3 regions of the Faecalibacterium hominis (ex Afrizal et al. 2022) genome follow, and region 3 is predicted to be linked to each of the others. Evidence: riboswitches for the same ligand, from Rfam matches in the RefSeq annotation. Region 3 holds a riboswitch; each other region holds the start of a gene.
The links. Region 3 has a riboswitch for cyclic di-GMP ahead of ACKXGA_RS03540 (CAP domain-containing protein). Riboswitches for the same ligand answer to the same signal wherever they lie in the genome.

Region 1 (7,973 bases), 840 kb from region 3:
CATCAGCATTCTTAACGGTCAGGGTGTAGAGCTCGGTTGCAGGGGTCAGTTCGGCGGCCTTTTCGGCAACAACGACCTGAGTGCCATCAGCACAAATCTGGGCACCATTTGCGTCCTTCAGGGCAACGTTAAAATCAAACTTGCCGACTTTTTTGTAGGTCACATTCAGGGTTGCTTTGATATTACTGCTTCGGGAAGTCAGTTTCATCATCTGAGCCAGCTCCTGAACAGTGTATTCTTTCTCGGTCAGTTCCTTGCCGTCCAGCTCCACCTTCTCTACTTCGTCGCCGTAGGTCAGAGCAACTTTACCTTTGTGAATCTCTGCCCCATAGGTGCCCGGGTTAACGGTAATGTTCACATCAACCGGGGTATTGACCAGATAGGCGCTCTTGGAAGTGGTTGCAGTCATCGTTGCGGCAACGGGGATGACTTTCCACTTGGCGTAATAGGTTTTACCAGTTACGGGGGTAGTATCCTTGGTTTCAATCTGGCAATTAGCGTCCTCATACCATTTTGCGGTACATCCAGCCTTGGTTACACTGTCAAAACCGGTCTTATCCGTATTGACTGTACCGCCCTTAACAACCATAACGATACCGTGACGATTCGAAATGCCAGTGTCACTCCCCGGAATTGCACTTGCATCATTGACATAGATGACAGTAGAATCATTCATACCATCACCAAAGCAGCCAGCTGCATAGCTGGCAATCTTTTTGCAGCCGGTCAGGTCAACGGTTTTCAGGTTGGTGCATCCCGCAAGCGATGCTTCAAACGTTGCATCATCGCCAACCACTTTCAGATTTTCCATCTTCGGGAAAGTCTCAGCTTTTACATATTGCAGGTTTGCATCGCTCACAGTAACTTCTTTGAGTTGTTCACTAGGAGAGAACATATTTTTCCAAAGAGTTTCTGTCGTCATATCTGTCCGACTAGTATTCAATGTGCCAAGAATTTCCACGTTCTTCAAAGAGGTTACAGCCGGATAAGAACCTGTCGGTTGTTCTCGGAAGGGATTAGAATCATCGCTAGTAATTTTTGCGCCTTCTTCAATAATAAAGGTTTCAATGCCACATGCTGGGAAAGGAACATGATGCAATGCGGTTTCACCGTAGAAGGTCACTCTCTTCAAATTCTGACAATTTGCAAACGCCCATGCATCAACTTTTGTCACACTCTTCGGAATGTCAATTTTCTCAATAGCAGTCCCTGCGAATTCAGAATCTCCAATGATTGTAGGGTTGCTTCCCAAATCAATCACACTCAATTTCTCACAACCCCGCACAATTGCATAGGGAAGTTTTTCGGTCCTAACAATCATTTTTTTCAAACCAGAACCTTGAAGTGCATTAGAAGTCCCATCCGGAACCTGTGGGTTTTTTCTTAATCCAAACTCGATGTCATCTGTAACAGTAAAGCTTTCCAGATTCCGCATCATTGAAAAAGCATACGCACCAATATATTTCAGATTGCTCCAGTTATCAAAATCAACTGTAAACTGTGTTCCTCGAACTGCCGCACAGCCAACACCTTCAAAGCTCTTGGGAAGCCATTCAGTCAGTTCCTTGTCCTTGCCCAGTTCAGAGCAGAAATCGAACATACTTGTAGGCAAATATTTTCCTGTATATACATTCTGGTTTGAATCCACGTCAGTAGTTTCAGCCGCTTCAAATCCTTCTGCCCAGATTACTTCTTCCAATACTTCATCATGGCGGAAGATGTAATCACCCAAATGCTGAATGCTGGCAGGAATATTAGCTTTTTTCAAAGCCTTCATCCCACGGAATGCACTATTGCCAATCGCAGTAACGCCTTCCTCAATATGTACCTCTGTAATCTGGTTGAGATAGGGTTTCCATGGACGCAGATCATTGTCTGTGCCAACATCCGTATCAGCAATTCCCTCATAATCTGCCATTGGGCCATTGCCAAAAATAGTCAGAACCTTTGTAGATTCATCGTATTTCCACTGAACACTCTCTTCCTGATTCTCTGCACCACAATAACCAGAGGTTTCTGCTTCGCTTTCGGTGCTATTCTTGCCAGTAACAGTGGTTGTCTCCGCAGTATTGGTGCTCGTTCCCGCTGCAAACGCCGAAACCGCAGTAGCAGGCATCATGGAAACTGCCATGCTCACTGCCAAGGCGGCGCTGATCACACGTTTCAATCTCATAAAAATCCTCCTTTTATGAATTACTCCCAAAATATAACCATGCCCGCACAAAGCAAAAAGAGCGCCGCACCGGCCAAATGGCTGGTACAACGCTCTGCGTTTTGTACTTTGGGAATCTACCGCCCCTTGAGGTGATGCCCATGTGCGGTATGGTTGAGAAAGTGCAGCTGGCTGCCATATTACAGGCCCTTTAGCTTTGCGCCGCAGCCTTTCGACTGGTTTGCCGATTCTTCTATTTTTATGTGGCAACTTACACAAAAATCATAAAACTTTTTTTTTTTTTTTGTCAATAACCCAAAAGCATCTTTGGCGAGTTGCACAAAAGCAGCAGTGTTTGTATAACATTTTCGGATAGCGCATCGCCCCGGGGAGAAGTGTTCCGTTTGGGAAATGATGGCGTGTTTTCTCGCTTTTTCGTTGAAATATGCCAAGTTTTATGATATAGTAGTAGTCGTTTTTATGTTTCACTCCCCTACTCTCCCTGCGGAAAGGAAGCTCCCATGAACCTGACAAAGCAGTTCTTCAAGTATGTGTCGCAGAATATTTTCGGTCTGATCGGCACATCGTGTTATATTCTGGCCGACACCTATTTCATTGCCCAGGCGGCGGGCACCGACGGCGTGACCCTGCTGAACCTCTGCCTGCCCATGTACAACCTGATCTTTGCCTTCGGCTCGATGATCGGCCTGGGTGCGGCCACCCGGTACGCCATCCTGCAGGCGCAGGGCGAGGCGCGGGCGCAGCGGTATTTTTCCAACGCCATCCTCTGCGCCTGCCTGATCGCCATCCCGTTCATGCTGGCGGGCGCGTTCTGCCCGGGCACGCTTCTGCAGCTCATGGGCGGCGATGCGGACATCGTGGCGCTGGGCCTGAACTACACCCGCATCTTCCTGCTGTTCACGCCCTTCTTCATGTGCAACTACATCTTCTCGGCCTTCGTCCGCAACGACGGCGACCCGTCCCTTGCCATGGTGGCCACCCTGAGCGGCAGCCTGTTCAATGTAGTGTTCGATTACATCTTCATCTTCCCCATGGGGCTGGGCCTGCCCGGCGCGGCGCTGGCAACCGCCATCTCGCCGGTGCTCAGCATCGCCATCTGCAGCCGCCACTTCTTTCAAAAGAACAACACGCTCACCTTTGTCCGGCAGGCCCCCTCGGCCCGGCTGCTGGTGCAGAGCTGCCAGCTGGGTATCTCCGGTTTTGTCGGGGAGCTCTCCTCTGCCGTGACCACCACCGTGTTCAACTTCCTGCTGCTCCGGCTGGCGGGCAACGTGGGCGTGGCCGCTTACGGCGTGGTGGCAAACTTTGCGCTGGTGGCAACAGCCATCTTCAACGGCGTGGCCCAGGGTGCCCAGCCGCTGATCAGCCAGTGCTACGGCAAAAACGAGATGGCCGGGGCAAAAAAGCTGCTTCTGCTGGGCTGCGGCACCGCGCTGGCGCTGGCGGCGGTGTTGTATGGTGCCGTGTTTGGCTTTACCGATACCTTTGTTGCCCTCTTCAACAGCGAAAGCTCTGCTTTGATGGCCGAATATGCCCACAGCGGTATGCGCATCTACTTCCTGGGCTACTTCTTTGCAGGCTGCAATATTGTTGCGGCGGGCTATCTGGGTGCGGTCAACCGCCCCACCGAGGCCACCATCACCTCGGTCAGCCGGGGCGTGGCCGCCATCGTCACCTGCTCGCTGCTCCTGAGCGCCCTGTTTGGCATGAACGGCGTGTGGTCGGCCTTCCCCGCCGCCGAGGCCATCACGCTGGCCCTGACGGTGTTCCTGCTCAAGCGCCCGCAGTCTGTGTGCAGCTGAACGCCTCCACGGAAAAGAGCCGGGTGCTGCCCCGGCTCCTGAACATTTTAAATATACAGTGCCTGCTCCCGCTGGCTTTCCGCCGGGCTGAGGGGCCGCGCTGTCTGACCGGCCAAGGCCCGCCACTGTGCGGGGGATTGGCCGGTCTCTTTTTTGAACACCCGGCACAGGTAGTTGGCCCCTGAGAAGCCGCACAGGCTGGCAATGACATCCAGCGTGTATTCCCGGTGCAGGAGCAGCCGCATGGCAGCTTCCACCCGCACGGTGGTCAGGTAGCGCCCCGGGGGCACCCCCACGGCGGCGGTAAAGGTGCGGACAAGGTGGCTCTTGGAGACTCCCAGCCGCTCACTGAGCTCCTCCACGCCGTACAGGCCAGCGTAGTTCTGGCGGATATCCTCAATGGCGGCCTCCACCAGCGGCGGCAGGGGCGGGGCGGCGCTGTCGGCCCCCGCAAGCTCACAGAGCAGGGCAAAGGCCAGCTGGCTGGCGGCCCGGCTGCGGGGTGTGTCGGCCTCGGCGGCAAGGCGGCCCAGCAGCTCTGCGGCGGCGGGGCAGGTCTCGCCCCGGGCCAGGAACGGCAGCTCCGTCAGCCCGGCAAGGAACTGCACCGCCGCCTGCCCGGTCAGCTGGATGCAGAGCAGGTGGCTTTCCCCTTCCGGGGTCAGGGTCAACGGGGCGCGGCTCAGCACCAGATGGCCCGCCGCCGCACTCTGGGGCGGCAGGATCAGTGCGCTGCCCGCCGGGGAGGGCGAGACATCGGTCAGGCTGGCAGTGCATCTGCCGCTGGAGATCAGGCAGACCCACAGCCCCTCGCCGGTCAGGGTCAGGGGTTCTTTGGGCTGGATATCCCGCACCACGCCAAGGGCTGCGGTGCTTGTCCAATCATAAAGCAATATCTGACACCTCAAATCAATAAAATGCTATTTTATATCACAAAGTTATCTGTTATTATAATACCAACGAGAGCGTGCACCGTCAAGGTGCCGTAACATAGAAAAATTTTAATGGAGGCAATGACCTATGGCTTCGATTAGCTGCCAGCACATCTACAAGATCTATCCGGGCGCTACTGCTCCTGCTGTTACCGACTTCAACCTGGAGATCCAGGATAAGGAGTTCATCATCTTCGTCGGCCCCTCTGGCTGCGGCAAGTCCACCACCCTGCGCATGATCGCCGGTCTGGAGGAGATCTCCAAGGGCGAAATGTACATCGGCGGCCGCCTGATCAACGACGTTCCCCCCAAGGATCGTGATATCGCCATGGTGTTCCAGAGCTACGCTCTGTACCCCCACATGACCGTTTACAAGAACATCGCGTTCGGTCTGGAGCTGCGCAAGACCCCGAAGGACGAGATCGACCGCCGCGTTCACGAGGCTGCCAAGATCCTGGAGATCGAGCACCTGCTGGACCGCAAGCCCAAGGCTCTGTCCGGCGGCCAGCGTCAGCGTGTTGCTCTGGGCCGTGCAATGGTTCGTAACCCGGCAGTCTTCCTTCTGGACGAGCCCCTGTCCAACCTGGATGCAAAGCTGCGTACCAGCATGCGCACCGAGATCATCAAGCTGCACAAGAAGCTGGCTACCACCTTCATCTACGTTACCCATGACCAGACCGAGGCTATGACCATGGGCGACCGCATCGTTGTTATGAAGGACGGCATCATCCAGCAGGTCGATACCCCGCAGAACCTGTACGATATGCCTTGCAACATGTTCGTTGCCGGCTTCATCGGCAGCCCCCAGATGAACTTCCTGGACGGCACCGTGACCAAGAACGGCGATCAGTACGCCATTGACCTGGGCGGCGACACCATCCCCCTGCCCAAGGAAAAGACCGCTGACGGCAAGCTGGATTCCTACGTTGGCAAGAAGGTCAAGATGGGCATCCGTCCTGAGGATATCGACGACGAGCCCGAGTTTATGGCAAAGCACCCCGACTGCCACCTGGAGGCTCAGGTCGATGTGTCCGAAATGATGGGCGCTGAGATCTACCTGTACCTGGAGTACAAGGGCAACAAGATGACCGCCCGTGTCGCTCCCACCTCCAAGGCACGCAACGGAGACACCGTCCGCGTTGCATTCGATCCGCACAAGGTCCACCTCTTTGATGTCGAGACCGAGCAGACCATCCTGAACTAAGTTCTCCAGGGATCATCTTTTGATCCTCCTAATAAGCAAAAGCCGCCGGGAAGCGATTTCCGGCGGCTTTTGTCTAAAAGAACACACATTGGAACATTATAAGGGAGATTTCACCATGGAACACATGATGCTTCTGGTCACCTACCGTATGCTCCCCGGCCAGCGGGACGCTTTTCTGCAGGAGGTTGCCGCTGCCGGCATTCTGGCAAAGGTCCAGCAGGAGGACGGTTTTGAGCGCTACGATTACTACCTGAGCGCCGCCGACCCGGACGAGCTGCTCATCGTTGAGGAGTGGGACTCCGAAGCCCAGCAGCAGGCCCACGTAAACACCGACCACATGGCCCAGCTCCGCGCCATCAAGGAGAAGCATGTTGCTTCCACTGCGATGCAGCGCATTGCCAAAGCCGACTGAGCACGAGAGGATAGAAAAGCACCCGCAGCCAGCTGGCTGCGGGTGCTTTTTTCAAAGGAGAGAACGGAATGCTCAGCCCTTGACACCGCCCAGTGCAACACCACGGACGATGAACTTGGACAGCAGCAGATAAACGATGATCACAGGCAGGATGGCAATGGCCACCAGCATATAGACCTTGCCCATATCGAACTTGAGGAAGTCGGCACTGCGGAGCTGTGCAATGAGGATGGGCAGGGTCTTTTTGTCTGCCGTATCCAGCACCAGTGCGGGGATGAAGTAGTTGTTCCAGCTGGACACAAAGGAGAAGATGGCCTGCACCGCCAGAGCGGGCTTCATAATGGGAAGCACGATATGGTTGAAGGTGTAGAACTCCCCTGCGCCATCAATGCGGGCGGCTTCCACGATCTCCATGGGCAGGCTGGCATCCAGATACTGCTTCATAAAGAAGAACACCGCCGGGGCCGCAATGCTGGGGATGATGAGGGGAATGAAGCTGTTCTTCAGCCCCATCTTCGTGATGAGCTGCAGGAAACCCAGCGCCGAGACCTGGGTCGGCATGGTCATAATGAGCAGGATGATGGCAAACGCCGCCTTTTTGAACCGGAAGTTATAGGCGTAGATGCCGTAGGCTGTCAGGGCCGAAAAATAGACACTGAGGGCAGCCGAGCAGCCGGACACGATCAGGCTGTTCCGCACACCAGTCAGCACCGGGATGTTGGCATCCGACAGCACGTTTTTCAGGTTGGTCATCAAGGATCTGCCCGGCAGAAAGGAAAAGCCCTTCTGGATCTCAAAATGGGTGCGGGTGGAATTGATGACCAGCACATAGAAGAAGAACAGGCATAAAAAGCTCAGCAGCACCAGCGCCGCATAGCACACCGTGCGGCGGGCCGCAAGGGTCGCTTTTTCGGATCTTGTCTTGACTGCGTGTGACATTATGCTTTTCCTCCCTTCACCTGTTTGGCCGCCTGCCTGCGGGCCTTGCGCTCGGCCTTGCTCAGGCCGTCGTCCTCCTTGGTCAGGGCCATGTAAACGATCACGCAGAGCACTGCGCACACCAGGAACAGCACCACCGAGACCGCGCCGGCCATGCCGTAGTTCTTGCTGAACAGGTGGTTGTTCAGGTACATGATCATGGTGGTGGAGGTGCGGTCGGGGCCGCCCTTGCCGTTGGTCAGGATCTGCGGCACATCGAACATCTGCAGGCCGCCGATCATCGAAGTGATCATCACATAGACCAAAATCGGCCGGATGAGCGGGATGGTGATCTTCCAGAACATCTGGTTCGGGGTGCAGCCGTCCAGCTCCGCTGCCTCATACAGGGTGGGGTCCACACCCATGATGGCCGCCATCAGCATGATGGTCGTATTGCCGAACCACATCAGGAAGTTCATCAGGCCGATAAGGCCGCGGTTGCCCCAGACACTGTTCAGGAAGCTGAAGGGCT
Region 2 (7,973 bases), 1.1 Mb from region 3:
TGCACCTCCCTCACCGGTGAGGGCACGGATGACCTGCCGGTGGAAGCACCGGTCAGCATGAACCTGTGGGGCTTTGGCAAGAGCTTCCTGAACGAGGCTGACCGCCGCTTTGCAGGCTGGCTGCGTGAGAATCTGCCCAAGAACCCCCTCAAATGCGAGTATTTCCTGCCCACTGTGGCCAGCGAGCTCATCGATGAGGGCAAGGCGGCAGTCACTGTGCTCAAGAGCACCGATAAGTGGTACGGTGTGACCTACCGCGAAGATAAGCCCACCGTGGTGGCCGCCATCGCCCAGAAAACCCAGGAGGGCCTGTACCCCGAGGATCTGTGGGCGTGATAAGCTGAAACAGGCGCAGGAGCGAAACAAAATCTGTGGCGGCCCTCTTGACTTTTTGCGCAGGAGTGCATATACTAAAGTTGTAGATGAGACTACGGAACCATTCCATGGTTCCACCAAAGCAACAAGAAGCCCCCTCGGTACTGCGAATACCAAGGGGGCTTCCTGCTTGCTGTGGGTTAGTGCTTACCGGCCTTGAACTGTTCCTCAAGCCACTTGCAGATGTAGTAGCTGACCACACCCGCTGCGACTCATTAACTCATTACAACGCAGAAGCGCCCCATCCGGTGAAGGATGAGGCGCTTCTACGTATATTTGGGAATATTCGGGGATGGCGTTAGTTGTTCTTGAGCTCCTGTGCCTTCTGCCATGCATTCAGCACATCGAGCTTGCTTACGGGATTGGCCGGGAAGAACTTCATCTCTTCCGGAGCCGTGCCCTCATCGTTCAGGTCAGGGATAAGCTCGTTTTCCATGGCCCAGCGGGCGGCGTGCTGCAGGTCCATATCCTGCTCTTCCTGCCCGACATCGGGGTAGAGCAGTTCGGATTCGGGCATGGGCTTGCCTGCATCCTCCCACAGCATCATGGCAAGGGCGCTGCGGTTGCTGGGGAAGTAGGGCAGAGCCATCAGCTTGCCTGCAAATTCAGCGCCCAGAGAATAGGCCTGATAGCCCAGCACTGCGGTACCCACAGCAGCAGTACCAATGATCGCGGCAGTGCCCAGCACATTGGGCCCATCATCTTCAATGGTGGCATCGCGGTACTGTGCGGCAATATCCACATCACTGCTCATGGTGTTCATGGTAAAGGTGATGGTCTCTGCCTTGTAATCCTGACCCAGCGGCAGAGAGAATTTGCCGGTGGACCAGATGTCAAACACCATGCCCTCAGGGATCAGGGTCTTGTCCAGCGTCACGGTCACTGTTGCGCCGTCCGGTACAGAGTAGGTCTTTTTGCCGGTGGTCTCGTCAGTGGTGACGGTCAGGGTATCGGTCACATCCTTGTCACCTTTTTTCACGGTAACAATGCCGCCGGTAACGGTCAGCGGGTGGCAGACTGCGGTATCGGTATCGTGGGTGTCGTCAGCGGCGGCATCACGGTACTTTGCAGAGACATTCACACCACTGCTCATGGTAAAGGTGATGCTTTCTGCCTTGTAGTCACCTGTGGGCAGGGAGAAATCACCGGTAGACCAGCTGTCAAACACCTTGTCCTTGGGCACTGCGGTCTGGTCCAGCGTCACGGTCACCTCTGCGCCGTCCGGTACAGAGTAGGTCTTTTTGCCGGTGGCTGCGTCAATGTTGCTGTTCAGCTTGCTGGTCACATCGCTGCCGTCGTATTTCACAGTAACAGTGCCGCCGGTCACGGTCAGCTGGTGGCAGTCCAGAGCATTGGGGTCGAACTTCCAACGGGCATAGAGGGTGATGTCCTTCGTAATTGCGGTTTCTTTCACATCAAACTTGCCATCTTCGGGCTTGCCATCTGGGGTGGTGTACCAGCCGATGAAATTGTAACCCGTACGGGTGGGATGATTGATGGCATCCAGATCGGTTTCCTCCAGATTGTTTGCCAAGGTCTCAGTGATTTTTTCGGTCTCATAAACCGGCACCTTATCGTAGGTCAGGTTGCCGCCCTTGGCATCAAAGGTCACATGGCAGAGGCAAAGAAGCTGGTGTCCGTTCTGTACAGCATCCCGCAGGTAATAATTATTTTTAAGCAGATCCTTTGCGTGGTCCTCGTCGTTGTTGTAGTAGATGACACATGCCGGACAATCATCCAGACGGGCTTCGAAAGTAGTCAATTCAGCAGGGAGTATAATGTATTTCAGACTGGAGCAATAGGCAAAGGTCCTATAAAAGGAAGGTGTACCACTGTACCCGGATTCAATTACTTTTACTTTTTTCGGGATGGTGATATTGCTCAGGCTGGAGCATCTAAAAAAGGCACCCCCGCCGATCGTCTCAACATTCTCACCTAACGAAAGCGTTGTAAGCTTACAGCAACCACCAAAGGCTATTAGTCCGATGGAAGTAACGCTTTGTGGAATGGTGACCTCCTCCAGAGCAAAGCATTCTTCAAAGGCATGATTGCCGATGGAAGTAACGCCTTGTGGAATGTCGACGGAGCGAATGTTGCGACCAATTTGGTACGAGTTGTGGAGGTAGGGAGAAGCATCCAAATAGCCGGAAAATGAATATGTTCCCAAACCGGTTACAGGGTAGCCGCCCAACTCTGAGGGTATGTGGATGTCGTAGGGGGCAGGGGTTTTCGCTGGATCAACAGGGCCACGAAAATCTGTGATGGTTGCAGTAGCACCGTCTGCATTTACCTTATACTCATACTTGTAACCGTCAACGATGGCTGTAAGTACAGTTGACGTGTCTGCTGCAAATGCCGTGACTGCCGACAGGGGCAGCATGGTGATCATCATGCAGACCGCAACCAATAAGCTGATCAAACGCTTGGGTTTCATAATTCTTTACTCCTTTTCCATAATTTTCCCCAAAAAACTCTCTCTATTTCAGCCAAAACAAAAAAGCGCCGCACCGGCCAAACGGCTGGTACAACGCTCTGAACCCTTGTAGACCCGCTGCGCGCTCGCTCTCCTGAAGGGAAGCCGACGCATCTTCACAAGGAGGTGCAAGGTTTCGTATTACCTTACCCGGAGAGAATAACGTGCGGCTGGCTGCCATATTACAGGCCCTTTTAGCTTTGCGTCGCAGCCTTTCGACTGGTTTGCCGATTCTTCAGTTTTTAGCGGGAATAGCATATTGCACAGGATAAAATACTCTTTTTTTTTTTTTGTCAATATGACGAAAATAGATTTGGAAGAGTGTACAAAAAAGGAGCGTACAATGTGGAAAACATAACGAAAACAAAAGCGTGCGGCAGCACAAGATCTGCCTGATTTTATGGAGAATGCAGTGCAGGAAAAATGCCCCTGACCGAAAGAAGCCGGTCAGGGGCATTTGGGGTTGCTGCAAAGGGCAGGGTCAGTGCTTGCGCTCGTACTTCAGGCGCTCCCGCAGCTCGTCCAGAGAGCGGTGCTTTTCGCCGTGGCGCAGCTTGGGGTAAGCGCGGAGCATACGGCCCTTGCCAAAGTACTTGGAGCTCCGGGTGCGGGCGCGCATCTCCTCGCTGCGGGCCTGCAGCTCCTCGGCCAGCTGTTCCAGTCGGAGCAGCTCTGCCGTGCGCTCTGCGGTGCCCTTGGCAGCCAGCTTGACGGCAGTGGCGGCCTCAGAGGCATTGAGCCGGGCCTCCTGGGAGGACTTGCGGGCAGCCTCCATGGCCTCGTCGGCCTTGGCGCGCAGGGCGGCAGCGGCATCCCGGGGGCTCAGTTTGGCGGCATTGTCCCGGGCCTCGGCAGCCGCCAGCTTGAGCTGCAGGCGGCTCTCGTCCATCTTCTGGTCCACATCCATGGCGGTGGTGCCCAGCAGCTCGGTCATGGCATCGGACACGGCGTGCATACTGTCGGCAACCTTTTCCAGGGCATCCAGCTCACGGGCCAGGTCAGAGGCCGCAAAGGCGGTCACCACCACGTCGGCGGCGTAGCAGGCGTACAGGATGCACATGAGGACAAAGCCCACCATCTGGGGGACCATCTCCACAAAACCCGCGATCACGGGGTGAACGGCCTTCATCACCACAACGGTGCCCACGCCCCACAAAAGGGAGAACTCCAGGCAGATATATCCGCCGATGTTGAAGGGGAAGTCGCTGTAATCCCACCACCGGGTGTGGTAGAGCTTGTAGAGCGCCCAGCCGCCCACCAGCTCCAGCACGCTGGGCAGGATCACGCCGCCGAGATAGAGCAGCAGCAGGTTGTCTGCCAGCGGCGAAAGGGTGAACAGCACAATGATCATGCCAAAGCCGTAGATGGGGCAGACCGGGCCGTTCAGAAAGCCGCGGTTCACCAGCTGGCCGGTGGAAACGGCGGCATAGATGACCTCCAGGCACCAGCCCAGGCAGGAGTAGATCAGGAAAAACGCCAGGATCTGATACAGCGAAAAGCCGCAGACCATGGTGTTGACAAAAAAGGACATCTTACTCCTCCTTTGCGGCGGCAGCGGCTTCCTCCGCAGCCTTCCTCTTTTTCAGGACCTTGGGCTCGATCCAGGTCACGGCGGCATCGCCGGGCAGCTTTCTGGCGATCAGGGCCTTGATCTTGATGCCCATCTCGGTGAACATCCCCTCGTGCTCGGTGCGGATGTTCCACTCCGGCTCGTTCTCGTGCAGGTCAAAGGTCTTCCAGGTGATCTCGTAGCCGGAAGCGGGGAAATACTCCAGGCTGTCGCGGAACAGGTCGTCGTCATCGGTCTTGAAGTAGATCTCGCCGCCGTCCTTCAGGAATTCGCGGTACTGGATGAGCTGGCGGGGATAGGTGAGCCGGTGCTTGTTGGAGGAAGCGTTCTTACTCCACGGGTTGCAGAAGTTGATATAGATGCGGCTGACGGTATCCTCGGCGGTGAGCACGCCCTTGATGCGCTCGATGTCGGTGCTCATGATCTTCACGTTGTCGATGGGGCGGCCTGCCTCGGTGTAAGCGGCCTCGATCTTGCGCTTGGCAAGGATCAGCACCTTGTCGGTGATGTCGATGCCCAGATAGTTGTTTTCCGGGTGGGCGCAGGCCAGCTGGGAGATAAAGCCGCCCTTGCCGCAGCCCAGCTCCAGCACAAAGGGCTGCTCCGGGCGGGCATACTGTGCGTGCCACTTGCCGCCCCAGATCAGGGGCTCGTGGACGTGGAAATCGGCGGCCATCAGCTCATCGTGGGCGTAGGGTTTGAAACGCATTCTCATAGTTTGTAATTCTCCTTAAAATTAACGTGGCTCGCCCTCTCCGTCTTTGCTTCGCAAATCCACCTCTCCCAAAGGGAGAGGCCTTGGCAGTGCGGAAAACTTACCGGTTTTGCCAAGGGCTCCCCCTTCGGGGGAGCTGGCAAAGCCGTAAGGCTTTGACTGAGAGGGTGAGGATGCTTACAATTTCGTCTTTCTCAAAAATTCTTTCACTTGTTCCGGCTCTGCGGCGCAGCTTCCCTGACAGATGCCGGGTTTGCCGCCGCCGCGGCCATTGAGGGCGGCGTTCAGGGCTTTGGTCAGGGCGCGGACATCACCGCCCGCCTGGGCGATACAGTAGCCGGTGCCCTTTTCGTTGGGGGTCAGGGCCGCGCACAGGCCGGTGGTGGCCTCGCTCAGGCGGCTAGCCAGCCGGTGCAGGCCGTCCGGGTCCAGCCCCGGCACGATGCGGATGGCATCCGCACCGGGCGTTACCTGCGCGGCCAGCGCGTCAAAGAGCTGGCTGCACAGCCCGAAGTGGGTGAATTTCAGGGCGGTGTACTCGTCATACACCCGGTGCACTGCGTTGGCCGTCTCGCTGGCCTTGGCGCTGAGCAGGGCACCGATCTCTGCCTGCCGTGCCCGCATGGCCTGCGCGGCTTCCAGCGCGCGTCCGCCGCAGACGATGCTCAGGCGCACGCCGCCCTTATAGTTTTCGGCGGCCAGGATCTTGATCTGGCCCACCGCGCCGGTAAAGGCGGTGTGGGTGCCGCAGCAGGCACAGACATCCGCCCCGGGGATGGTCACGATCCGCACCTGCCCCTCGATCTCCTTTTTGGAGCGGTAGGTCAGGGCGGCCAGCTCTTCCCGGGTGGGGTAGGTGATGCTCACCGGTACATTCTCCCAGATGATACGGTTGGCGGCAGTCTCGGCCGCTTTCAGCCCCTCGGCGGAGATGGGGATGTTCGTGTCCATCCGCACGGCATCGGAGCCGATGTGGAAGCCCACGTTCTCGGCCCCGAACATGCTGTGCAGGATGCCGGAGAGGATGTGCTCGCCGGTGTGCTGCTGCATCTTATCGAACCGCCATGCCCAGTCGATGGCCTGTGCCGCTTCGGCCCCGGGCACCGCCCCGGCGGGCAGGGAAGTGACCATGTGCCAGATGACACCCGCCTGCTCGTGGACATCGGTGACGGTCAGCACCGTGCCGTCGGCAAGGGTCAGGGTGCCCCGGTCGGCAGGCTGGCCGCCGCCCTCGGGGTAAAACACCGTGCCGTCCAGCGCGATGCGCCCGCCGCCGGTCCGGCTGTCCGGCTCTGCGGCTAAAATATGCCCCACCGCCTCCCGGCGGTAGGCATCGTGTTCATAGTATTTTTCGGTTGGCTGCATAAGCACCTCCTAATATAAAAACAAGTATACCACGTTTTTTGCCTGTGGAAAATAGTCTGCAGTTATGTTATGATAGAAAACAGACAAGCCCCAGCAAAAAGTTTGAGACGAGGAAGGATTTACAATGCGTGAAAGTGGTATTCTGATGCCGGTGTCCAGCCTGCCCGGCCCCTACGGGATCGGCTGCTTTGGCAAAAAGGCAGAAAAATTTGTGGATTTCCTTGCGGCGGCAGGCCAGAAGATCTGGCAGATCCTGCCCCTGAGCCCCACGGGCTATGGGGACAGCCCCTACCAGAGCTGCTCTGCCTTTGCGGGCAACCCCTATTTCATTGATCTGGATGCTCTGAAAGCCGAGGGGCTGCTGACAGCTGCCCAGCTCAAGGCCGAGCCTTGGGGCAAGGACCCGCTGAACGTGGATTACGGCACCCTGTACACCAGCCGCTACAAGATCCTGCGCGCCGCCTACGCCGCCTGGCGCAGGCAGTGTGCAGGCCAGCACGGCTGTGCCCATTACTATCCGGATGCGTACTATGCCTTCACGCTGGAAAACGAGGGCTGGCTGGAGGATTATGCCCTCTACATGGCCCTCAAGACCGCCAACGGCATGAAGAGCTGGACCGAGTGGCCCCGGGAGTACCGCAAGCGGGAGCCGCAGGCGCTGGAAACTTTTAAGGCAGAGAACGAGGAAGAGATCGGCTTCTGGAAGTTTCTGCAGTACGAGTTCAGCATCCAGTGGAAGAAGCTGAAAGCCTACGCCAACGCCAACAACGTGCAGATCCTGGGCGATATCCCCATCTATGTCTCGGCAGATTCCGTGGATGCCTGGGTGGGCGGCCCGCTGTTTGAGCTGGATGCAGACGGCGGCTTTGCCCGGGTGGCAGGCTGCCCGCCGGATTACTTCTCGGCAGAAGGCCAGCTCTGGGGCAACCCGCTGTACAACTGGCCCTACCATAAGCAGACCGGATATGCCTGGTGGATCCAGCGTGTCCGCCATGCGCTGGGCATCTATGACCTGCTCCGCATCGACCACTTCCGCGGTTTCGACACCTACTGGGCCATCCCGGCAGACAGCACTACCGCCAAGACCGGCAAGTGGGAGACCGGCCCCCGGATGGAGCTGTTCAACGCGCTGGAAGGTGCGCTGGGCAAGCTGCCCATCATCGCCGAGGATCTGGGTGAGCTGTTCCCCAGTGTGCGGGAGCTGCTGGCAGACAGCACCTTCCCGGGCATGAAGGTGCTGCAGTTCGCGTTCGGCGGCGGGGACAGCGAGTACCTGCCCCACAACCACGTCAAGAACAGCGTGGTCTACCCCGGCACCCATGACAACACGACGCTGACCGCCTGGTGGGACGAGAGCGCATCGGCCAAGGAGAAGGCTGTGGCCGCCGCCTACCTGCATCTGACCGGCTATCAGCCCACCGCAAAGGAGGTGGCCGCTGTCAAAACAGAGGCGGCCCGCACCGCGCTGCTCCGGG
Region 3 (7,973 bases):
ACGAGAAAAGAGAGTGTGTAACATGTACGACACCATCCTGAGCCCCATTGATTACGGTGGAATGCAGCTGAAGAACCGCATCATCTTTGCTCCCACCACCTTCGGCCTTTCGGACGAGGAATATCTGGCGGAGATGGAGCGGCTGGCCAAGGGCGGCTGCGCCATGATCATCATCGGCGATGTGCCGGTGGCCAAGAGCCGGTTTGAGAAGTCCCTGTTTGACAAAAAGGGCTTTGCCTTCTATCAGCAGATCTGCGAGACTGCCCACAAGTACGGCTGCAAGGTCTGCGCCCAACTCCACCAGACCGATACCGACATGATGTCCATCGTCAAGTGCATCCCGGGGATGCTGATGAAAAAGATCACCCCCGACCAGCTGCGGGAGCGGATGAACGATGCCGTGGGCCCCTACATCACCAAGATGTCCCAGAAAAAGATCCATCAGATCATCGCGGGCTTTGGCAAGGCTGCTGTGCTGGCAAAGCAGGCGGGCTTTGACATGGTGCAGGTGCACGGCGACCGGATGTGCGGCAGCTTCTCTTCCGCCATCTTCAACCACCGCACCGATGAATACGGCGGCAGTGCCGAGCGCCGCGCCCGCTTTGCCGTGGAAGCTGTCAAGGCAGTGCACGCCGCTGTGCCCGGCATGGCCATTGACTACAAGCTGGCTGTCCGGCAGGAGAACCCCCATTACGGCAACGCCGGTGTGGTGGAGGAGGAACTGGCCGTGTTCGTGCCCCTGCTGGTGCAGGCAGGCGTGACCAGCTTCCATGTGACACTGGCCAACCACTCTGCGCTGGAAAACACCATCCCGCCGGCCAGCCACCCCGAGTTCAAGGAGAACGGCTGCTTCCTCAAGTTCTGCGATGAGGTGCGCCGGTATACCAGCGTGCCGCTCTGCGGTGTGGGCGGCCTGAACGACCCCGATTTTGTGGAGCAGCAGCTTGCCAGCGGCCGCATCCAGTGTGCGGCAATGTGCCGCCAGCTGCTGGCCGACCCCAACTGGGTCAACAAACTGCAGAGCGGCAATGCGGCAAAGATCCACCGCTGTGTCCGCTGCAACAAGAAGTGCCTGGGCGGCCTGATCGCCCATCAGGGCACCCGCTGTATCTATGATGCCCTGAACGCAAAAGAACAGGGCAGCATCTGATATCAAAGAGAACAAAGGAGAATGACCATGAGCTACGCCATCGTTTTCAGCAGCAAGACCGGCAACACCCGCCTGCTGGCCGACACCCTTCGCGCAAGCTTGCCCCAGAATGAGTGCACCTACTTCGGAGCACCGGCCCCGGAGGCACTGGAGGCTGAGACCCTTTACATCGGCTTCTGGACGGACAAGGGCCATGCCGATGACACCCTCACCGCCTTTTTGCAGACCCTGAAGGGGAAGCAGGTCTTTTTGTTCGGCACCGCAGGCTTTGGCGGCAGTGCGGAATATTTCGAGCAGATCCTGGCGGCGGTGCAGAAATCGCTGGATGAGAGCAACACGGTCATTGGAACCTATATGTGCCAGGGCAAGATGCCCATGACCGTGCGCCAGCAGTACGAAAAGATGCTGCAGCAGCCCAACCATGCGCCCAATCTCGAAATGCTGATCGAGAATTTTGACAAGGCGCTGGCCCACCCGGATGCCGCAGACCTCGACCAGCTGCGCAAAAAGGCGGCAGAGGTGCAGGCATAACGGAAAAACTCTTCAAAAAAGCAGATTTTTTGAGAAAGCTGCTCCAAACAGTTGACAGGTTCTGCCCGATGTGATAGGATAATGTCGAGGAAATGGAAACGGCTCCTCAAGGTGAATTGAATATTCTCGGCAAAACAGTCGAAAGGCTGTGACGCAAAGCTACAGGGCCTGTAAAATGGCAGCCAGCTGCTTCTCAAAGAAATCTTTCTTTGGGCGACCTGCTTAGAATTTCTAGGTGTTGTTTTGCTGAGTGTATTGCAGAACAACACCTTTTTTCGTTCTCAAATTTCTTCCCAAAAGAAGAAAGGCACGCAAAACTGAATATCCTCGGCAAAGCAGTCGAAAGGCTGTGACGCAAAGCTATAGGGCCTGTAAAATGGCAGCCAGTTGCTTCTCATCACCTGAGGGTCTCCACAGCGGAGATTGGGTGTTGAGTGACCTTCATCTGAAGCATCAGGTGTCGATTGCCGAGTATACCAGCAATCGACACCTTTTTTCATGGGGCAACACAAAAGAGGTTCAACACCATGCGTAACGCTTCGATGAAAGTCCTGAAGAATCTGGTCTGCTGCGCCGCATTCATCTGCCTGATGTTTGTTCTGGCAATGCCCGCACACGCAGCTTCCAAGGCCGATGAGCTGCTGCAGCTCGTCAACGCAGAGCGTGCACAGGCCGGTGTGGCTCCTCTGAGCATGGGCAGCAGCGCACTGAATGCTGCCGCACAGGCTCGTGCAGAAGAACTTACCGTCAATTACTCCTACAACCGCCCCAATGGCAGCCGCGAGTTCACCATCCTGCCGGAGTACGGTGTGGATGATGTTTCCGTGGGTGAGAACTACTGGGCAGCTGCTGAGAATGCTTCGGACGTGGTCGCCGCCTGGAATCGCTACGATTTCTTCAAGGAGCGGATGCTGGACAAGGATGCCACCTCCGTTGGCGTTGGCTACTACGAGGGCGGCGAGTACGGCAATTACTGGGTGATGATCTTTACCTACGCCCGCGGCACCAGCGAGAACGGTTTCGCACAGGAAGTGCTGGCGCTGGTCAACGCTGAGCGTGCAAAGGAAAATCTGGCACCTCTGGCCATGGGCGATGCCAAGCTGCAGGCTGCCGCCGATGAGCGCGCAAAGGAAGTGGCAAAGGTCGCTTCCCACACCCGCCCCGATGGCACCAACTGCTTCACCGTGCTGAAAGAGTACGGTGTGTCTGATACCGCCACCGGCGAGAATGCCGCCTGGGGCGAGACCACGCCCGAAAAGGTCGTTGCAGACTGGATGGCTTCGGAAGGCCACCGTGTCAATATCATGGACCCCGCCGCCAAGTATATGTGCCTTGGCTACAACTACGATGCCAATTCTCAGTGGGGCCACAACTGGATCCAGATCTTCGCAAAGTAAGCGGATGACTTCCATTGAGCGTTGTACGATGAAATAGAACAGAGCAAAAAGAGATGCACCCCGCCTTCCTGAAACCGGTTCAGGGAGCTGGGTGCATCTCTTTTGTTTTTTTTTTTTATTCTGCAGCCATCTCGGCTGCATCCTCGGGGCTGAAATCGCCCAGGGGCAGGATGAGCCGGCCCAGCGTCTCCTGCGGCAGGGCGGCAAGCCGGGCACTCTCGTCCGCAATTTCGGCAGGGCAGAGGACGTGCACGCCGTCCGCACCGGTCTCTACCCGGGCGCGGTGGCCGGTGGCAATGTACTGGATGCCCAGCCGGTCAGCCGCCGCCAGCAGGGCGGGGAAGCGCAGGTCGGCCGGGGCAGCGGTCTCCTCAGCCAGCTGGCTGGCCAGTTCGCTGGCATTCAGGGTGATGCACTCGATGCCCAGAGCCTTGGCGGCTTCCTTGGCGGCATCCACAACGGGGTCATCGGTGCACAGACGCACCACAGCGCCCATCACCGCAAAGCCCTGCTGCTGTAAAATGCGGACAGCTGCTTTGCAGCCCGTGCCGCCGCACAGGCCCACCAGCACCTTGTCCTGCTGTTCATAAGTATCGAACCCGCTGCCGGGCAGAAATGTATCGCTCATCGTCCCTGTCTCCCTCCGTGTGCCTGACTTTGTGCCACGGCCAGCTGGTCGCAGCGCTCATTTTCCGGGTGGCCTGCATGGCCCTTGACCCAGACATAAGTGATCTTGTGCCGGGCTTCCTGCTCCAATGCCTGTTCCCACAGGTCGGGGTTCAGGGCAGGGGAGCCGTCGGACTTTTTCCAGCCCCGGCGCTTCCAGCCCTTGGCCCAGCCCTTTTCCAGCCCGTTGATGACGTACTGGCTGTCAGAGCACAGCCGCACCTCACAGGGCTCCTTGAGCTGGCGCAGGGCCTCGATAAAGGCGGTCAGCTCCATCCGGTTGTTGGTGGTGGAAGCATCGCCGCCGCTGAGCTCCTTTTCATAGACCTTGCCGTTGAAGCGGTAGCGCAGCACTGCACCCCAGCCGCCCGGGCCGGGGTTGCCGCTGCACGCGCCATCGGTGTAAACTTCGACTTGTTTCATCTGTTTCTCCCGGAACTTGAATTTTTGGATACTTCTATTTAGAGCTATTTTTCCGGTTCTGTCAAGAGGAAAACGTATCATCCCCGGCTTTTCCGGCAAAGCTTTGAATTGACAAAGTGGACAAGAAATACTATACTGTTTGTAACAAAATGCGTATAGGGGCGCACCGGTGCGGTGTGTCCGGCCGGAACGGGGCAGTGCCGCGGTCGCATCGAACAGATGGACTGACAGGGCAGAAATTACTCCGTTCCGGCCATCCCAGTGCCGAAAACAGGCATGGAAGCGAAAAATTCTATACGATGGTTTCGATGGGAGCGGCGGTGCGTTTGCTGCTCCTTCACAGCAGACAGGCCGCTCGCAAAGGGGTGTGCCTGCGTTTTGTAATTGATTTTGGAGGTACCGCATGGCACAGGTCAAAGAACAGAACCCGGCTCAGGCTCAGAACAATCCGAACAGAAACAGTGAATCCGGTGGGGAAAAGCGCACCCGCACCCGCCGCCCTTATTATAACCGGCGGCCCCGCCGCGCACAGCAGCCCAAGGAGGCCGCTGTGCCCATCCACATCTACCCGCTGGGCGGTCTGGGTGAAGTGGGCAAGAACATGACCGTGTACGAGTGCAACGGGGATATGATCATTGTGGACTGTGGCCTTGTGTTCCCGGACAGTGAGATGTACGGCGTGGACATGGTCATCCCCGACTTTACCTTTGTGGTGCAGAATAAGGACAAGATCAAGGGCCTGCTCATCACCCACGGCCACGAAGACCACATCGGCAGCATTCCCTACCTGCTGCAGAAATTTGATCTGCCCATCTACGGCACCCGGCTGACCTGCGGCCTCATCCGGAACAAGCTGGAGGAGTTTGGCCTGGCGGGAAAGACCAAGTTCGTGGAGATCACCCCTAAGCAGAAGATCAAGCTGGGCTGCTTTACCGTGGAGCCCATCCATGTCAACCACTCCATCCCCGATTCCGTGGCCTTTGCCATTGACAGCCCTGCCGGAACGATCATCCAGACCGGCGACTTCAAGATCGATTACACCCCGTTGGCCTGCGGCGTGACCGACCTGACCACCCTTTCGGAGTATGGTCAGAAGGGTGTGCTGGCCCTGCTGAGCGATTCCACCAACGCCGAGCGCCCGGGCTTTACTGCCACGGAGCAGAAGGTGGCCGCCGGTGTCCGCAACCTGTTTGCCCGTGCCCGGAACAAGCGTATCATCATTGCGACCTTTGCGTCCAACATCTACCGCGTCCAGCAGATTATCGACCTGGCCGTGGAGGATGGCCGCAAGGTGGCGTTCAGCGGCCGCAGCATGGTCAATAACACTGCCATGGCGCAGGAGCTGGGTTATATGCACATCCCCGAGGGCACCCTTATCAGCGTGGATGAGCTGAACCAGTACCCGCCGGAGCAGGTGGTGCTGATCACCACCGGCAGCCAGGGCGAGCCCCTGAGCGCTCTTTCCCGCATGGCCTCCTGCAGCCACCGCCAGGTGCGGGTGGGCCCCGGCGACTTCATCATCATCTCCGCCAACCCCATTCCCGGCAACGAGAAGAGCGTGACCAAGATCGTCAACGGTCTGCTCCTGCTGGGCGCGGAGGTCATCTACGAGAGCATGTATGATGTCCATGTTTCCGGCCACGCCTGCCAGGAGGAGCAGAAGCTGATGCTCACCCTGACCAGACCCAAGTATTTCCTGCCCGTGCACGGCGAGTACAAGCAGCTGAAAAAGCATGCCCTGACCGCCGCGTCTCTGGGCATTCCCACCAGCAACATCCTCATTGCCGAAAACGGCTCCAACGTTATCCTGAGCCGGGACGAGATCAAACTGGGCGAGCCGGTTACCGCCGGTGCCGTGATGGTGGACGGCCTGGGCGTGGGCGATGTGGGCAATGTGGTCCTGCGTGACCGCAAGCATCTCTCTGAGGACGGTCTGGTCATCATTGTGGCCACCGTGGACAGCAAGACCGGTAAGGTGCTGGCGGGGCCTGACCTTGTGAGCCGCGGCTTTGTCTATGTGCGCGAGAATGAGAGCCTGATGGACGGGGCCCAGAGCATTGTGGAAAACGCGCTGGATCGCTGCGTGGAAGAGCATGTGCGCGACTGGAACAGCGTCAAGACCCGGGTGCGTGAGGCGCTGAGCAGCTATATCTACCGCCGCACCAAGCGCAGCCCGATGATCCTCCCCATTCTGATGGAGGTATAAGCCGGAAGCCGCCCCGCCGGGGCAGGCAGACCAGGAGGCAGAAGATCCCATGAAACAAAAACCGAGATGGACGTTAGAAATGCTGATCGCCGCGCTGGCAGTACTGTGTGCACTGCTGACACTGGCGCTTCTGGTGCAGCGGCCCGCGGGCTGGCCTGCGCTGGCGGTGCTGGCGGTGCTGTGGGGCATCGGCATCTGCGTTTTCCGGTATCAGCTGCGGCGCTGGACCGCCAAGTGGGTGGCTGGGGGCAGCTTTGAAAATTCCAGGACCCAATACAGCCTGGAATCCCTCTCTCAGCCGGCGGCTCTGCTTTCTGGCGAGACGGTGCTGTGGTATAACAGCCGCTTCCGCACGGCGCTGCTGGGCGGCGAGGACCGGCTTGCAGGCAGGGCACAGAAGCTGCTGCCCGGCCTGGATACCGCACAGGCCCGCACCCCGGAAGGGCAGCAGCTCAATCTGGCCGATGGTGTGTGGAATGTGCACAGCAGTACCGTGCCGGGTGGCAGCGAGAGCATGACGCTGCTCGTGTTCAATGAGGAGACCGCCCTGCGCAGGATCGAAACGGAGTATAAGGCCAGCCGCCCGGGCTACATGGTGTTCCTGGTGGATGGCTACGACGATGTGTTCAGCGATATGCTGGACAGTGAGCGCGCCCGCCTGCTGGAAGGCATCAACCGGGTGCTGGAGGATATGATCGGCCGGGGCACAGGCTTTCTGCGCCGCGTTGCCAGCGGCCGCTATATCGCCGTGGTGGAAGAGCGCCATCTGGAGCAGTATGCCCAGCGCGGCTACGATGTGCTGGATAAGATCCGTGCCCTGGACCCCAGCGTGAACCTGTCCATCTCCATTGGCATCGGGCGCGGGGCCAAGACCCTGCGGGAAGCCCAGGATATGGCCGTGCAGGCGCTGGATATGGCGCAGGGCCGCGGCGGCGATCAGGCCGCTGAGATGACCCCGGACGGCTTCACCTTTTACGGCGGCGTGAGCCACGGCGTGGAAAAGCGCAGCAAGGTGCGCAGCCGCATCGTGGCCGATCAGCTGGTCAGGCTTGTCAAGGAGGCGGACCATGTGGTCATCATGGGCCACCGGATGAGCGATCTGGATGCCATCGGCGCTGCCGAGGGCGTGCTGCGCATCTGCAAGATCTGCGATGTCCCGGCGGTGATCGCCGTCAGGCGGGATGCCACGCTGGCGGGCAGCCTGATCGATGCCCTGTGCCGGGCCGGGCAGGCAGATGATTTCATCGACCCCAAGGGGGCTTTGCCCATTATCTCCAAGAAAACGCTCTGCGTGGTGGTGGATACATACCAGCTGGGCCTTGTGGAAAGTAAGGAGATCCTGGAAAGGTGCGGCAAGGTGGCTGTCATCGACCACCACCGCAAGGGCGTGGGCTTCATCGAGCATGCAGACCTTGTCTGCCACGAGCCCTACTCCTCCTCGGCCAGTGAGCTGGTCACGGAGCTTTTGCAGTATGTGGGCGACCGGGACGACAAGCCCAGCCGGGTGGAGGCAGAGGGCCTGCTCTCGGGCATTATGCTGGATACCCGGGACTTTACCCTGCACACCGGTGTGCGCACGTTTGAAGCCGCCGCCGCTCTG

Region 1: linked by a shared signal. The riboswitch ahead of ACKXGA_RS07505 (leucine-rich repeat protein) and the one ahead of ACKXGA_RS03540 (CAP domain-containing protein) in region 3 are both predicted to bind cyclic di-GMP.
Region 2: linked by a shared signal. The riboswitch ahead of ACKXGA_RS09090 (leucine-rich repeat protein) and the one ahead of ACKXGA_RS03540 (CAP domain-containing protein) in region 3 are both predicted to bind cyclic di-GMP.

Annotation. Positions count from the first base shown of each region.
Region 1 is NZ_CP186860.1:1,557,700-1,565,672, forward strand. It holds gene ACKXGA_RS07505 (leucine-rich repeat protein) at 1-2,173, opposite strand, end outside; cyclic di-GMP riboswitch class I at 2,333-2,408, opposite strand; gene ACKXGA_RS07510 (MATE family efflux transporter) at 2,674-3,975, shown strand; gene ACKXGA_RS07515 (helix-turn-helix domain-containing protein) at 4,023-4,868, opposite strand; gene ACKXGA_RS07520 (ABC transporter ATP-binding protein) at 4,996-6,111, shown strand; gene ACKXGA_RS07525 (putative quinol monooxygenase) at 6,227-6,523, shown strand; gene ACKXGA_RS07530 (carbohydrate ABC transporter permease) at 6,596-7,462, opposite strand; gene ACKXGA_RS07535 (carbohydrate ABC transporter permease) at 7,462-7,973, opposite strand, start outside.
Region 2 is NZ_CP186860.1:1,857,690-1,865,662, reverse strand. It holds gene ACKXGA_RS09095 (nucleotidyltransferase family protein) at 1-336, shown strand, start outside; gene ACKXGA_RS09090 (leucine-rich repeat protein) at 674-2,809, opposite strand; cyclic di-GMP riboswitch class I at 3,011-3,087, opposite strand; gene ACKXGA_RS09085 (putative ABC transporter permease) at 3,330-4,379, opposite strand; gene trmB (tRNA (guanosine(46)-N7)-methyltransferase TrmB) at 4,381-5,133, opposite strand; gene ACKXGA_RS09075 (alanyl-tRNA editing protein) at 5,311-6,498, opposite strand; gene malQ (4-alpha-glucanotransferase) at 6,623-7,973, shown strand, end outside.
Region 3 is NZ_CP186860.1:715,208-723,180, reverse strand. It holds gene bilQ (bilirubin utilization transcriptional regulator BilQ) at 1-21, shown strand, start outside; gene bilR (bilirubin reductase) at 23-1,150, shown strand; gene bilS (flavodoxin family protein BilS) at 1,178-1,681, shown strand; cyclic di-GMP riboswitch class I at 1,800-1,875, shown strand; cyclic di-GMP riboswitch class I at 2,001-2,076, shown strand; gene ACKXGA_RS03540 (CAP domain-containing protein) at 2,209-3,078, shown strand; gene ACKXGA_RS03535 (hypothetical protein) at 3,194-3,706, opposite strand; gene rnhA (ribonuclease HI) at 3,703-4,167, opposite strand; gene ACKXGA_RS03525 (ribonuclease J) at 4,571-6,373, shown strand; gene ACKXGA_RS03520 (DHH family phosphoesterase) at 6,423-7,973, shown strand, end outside.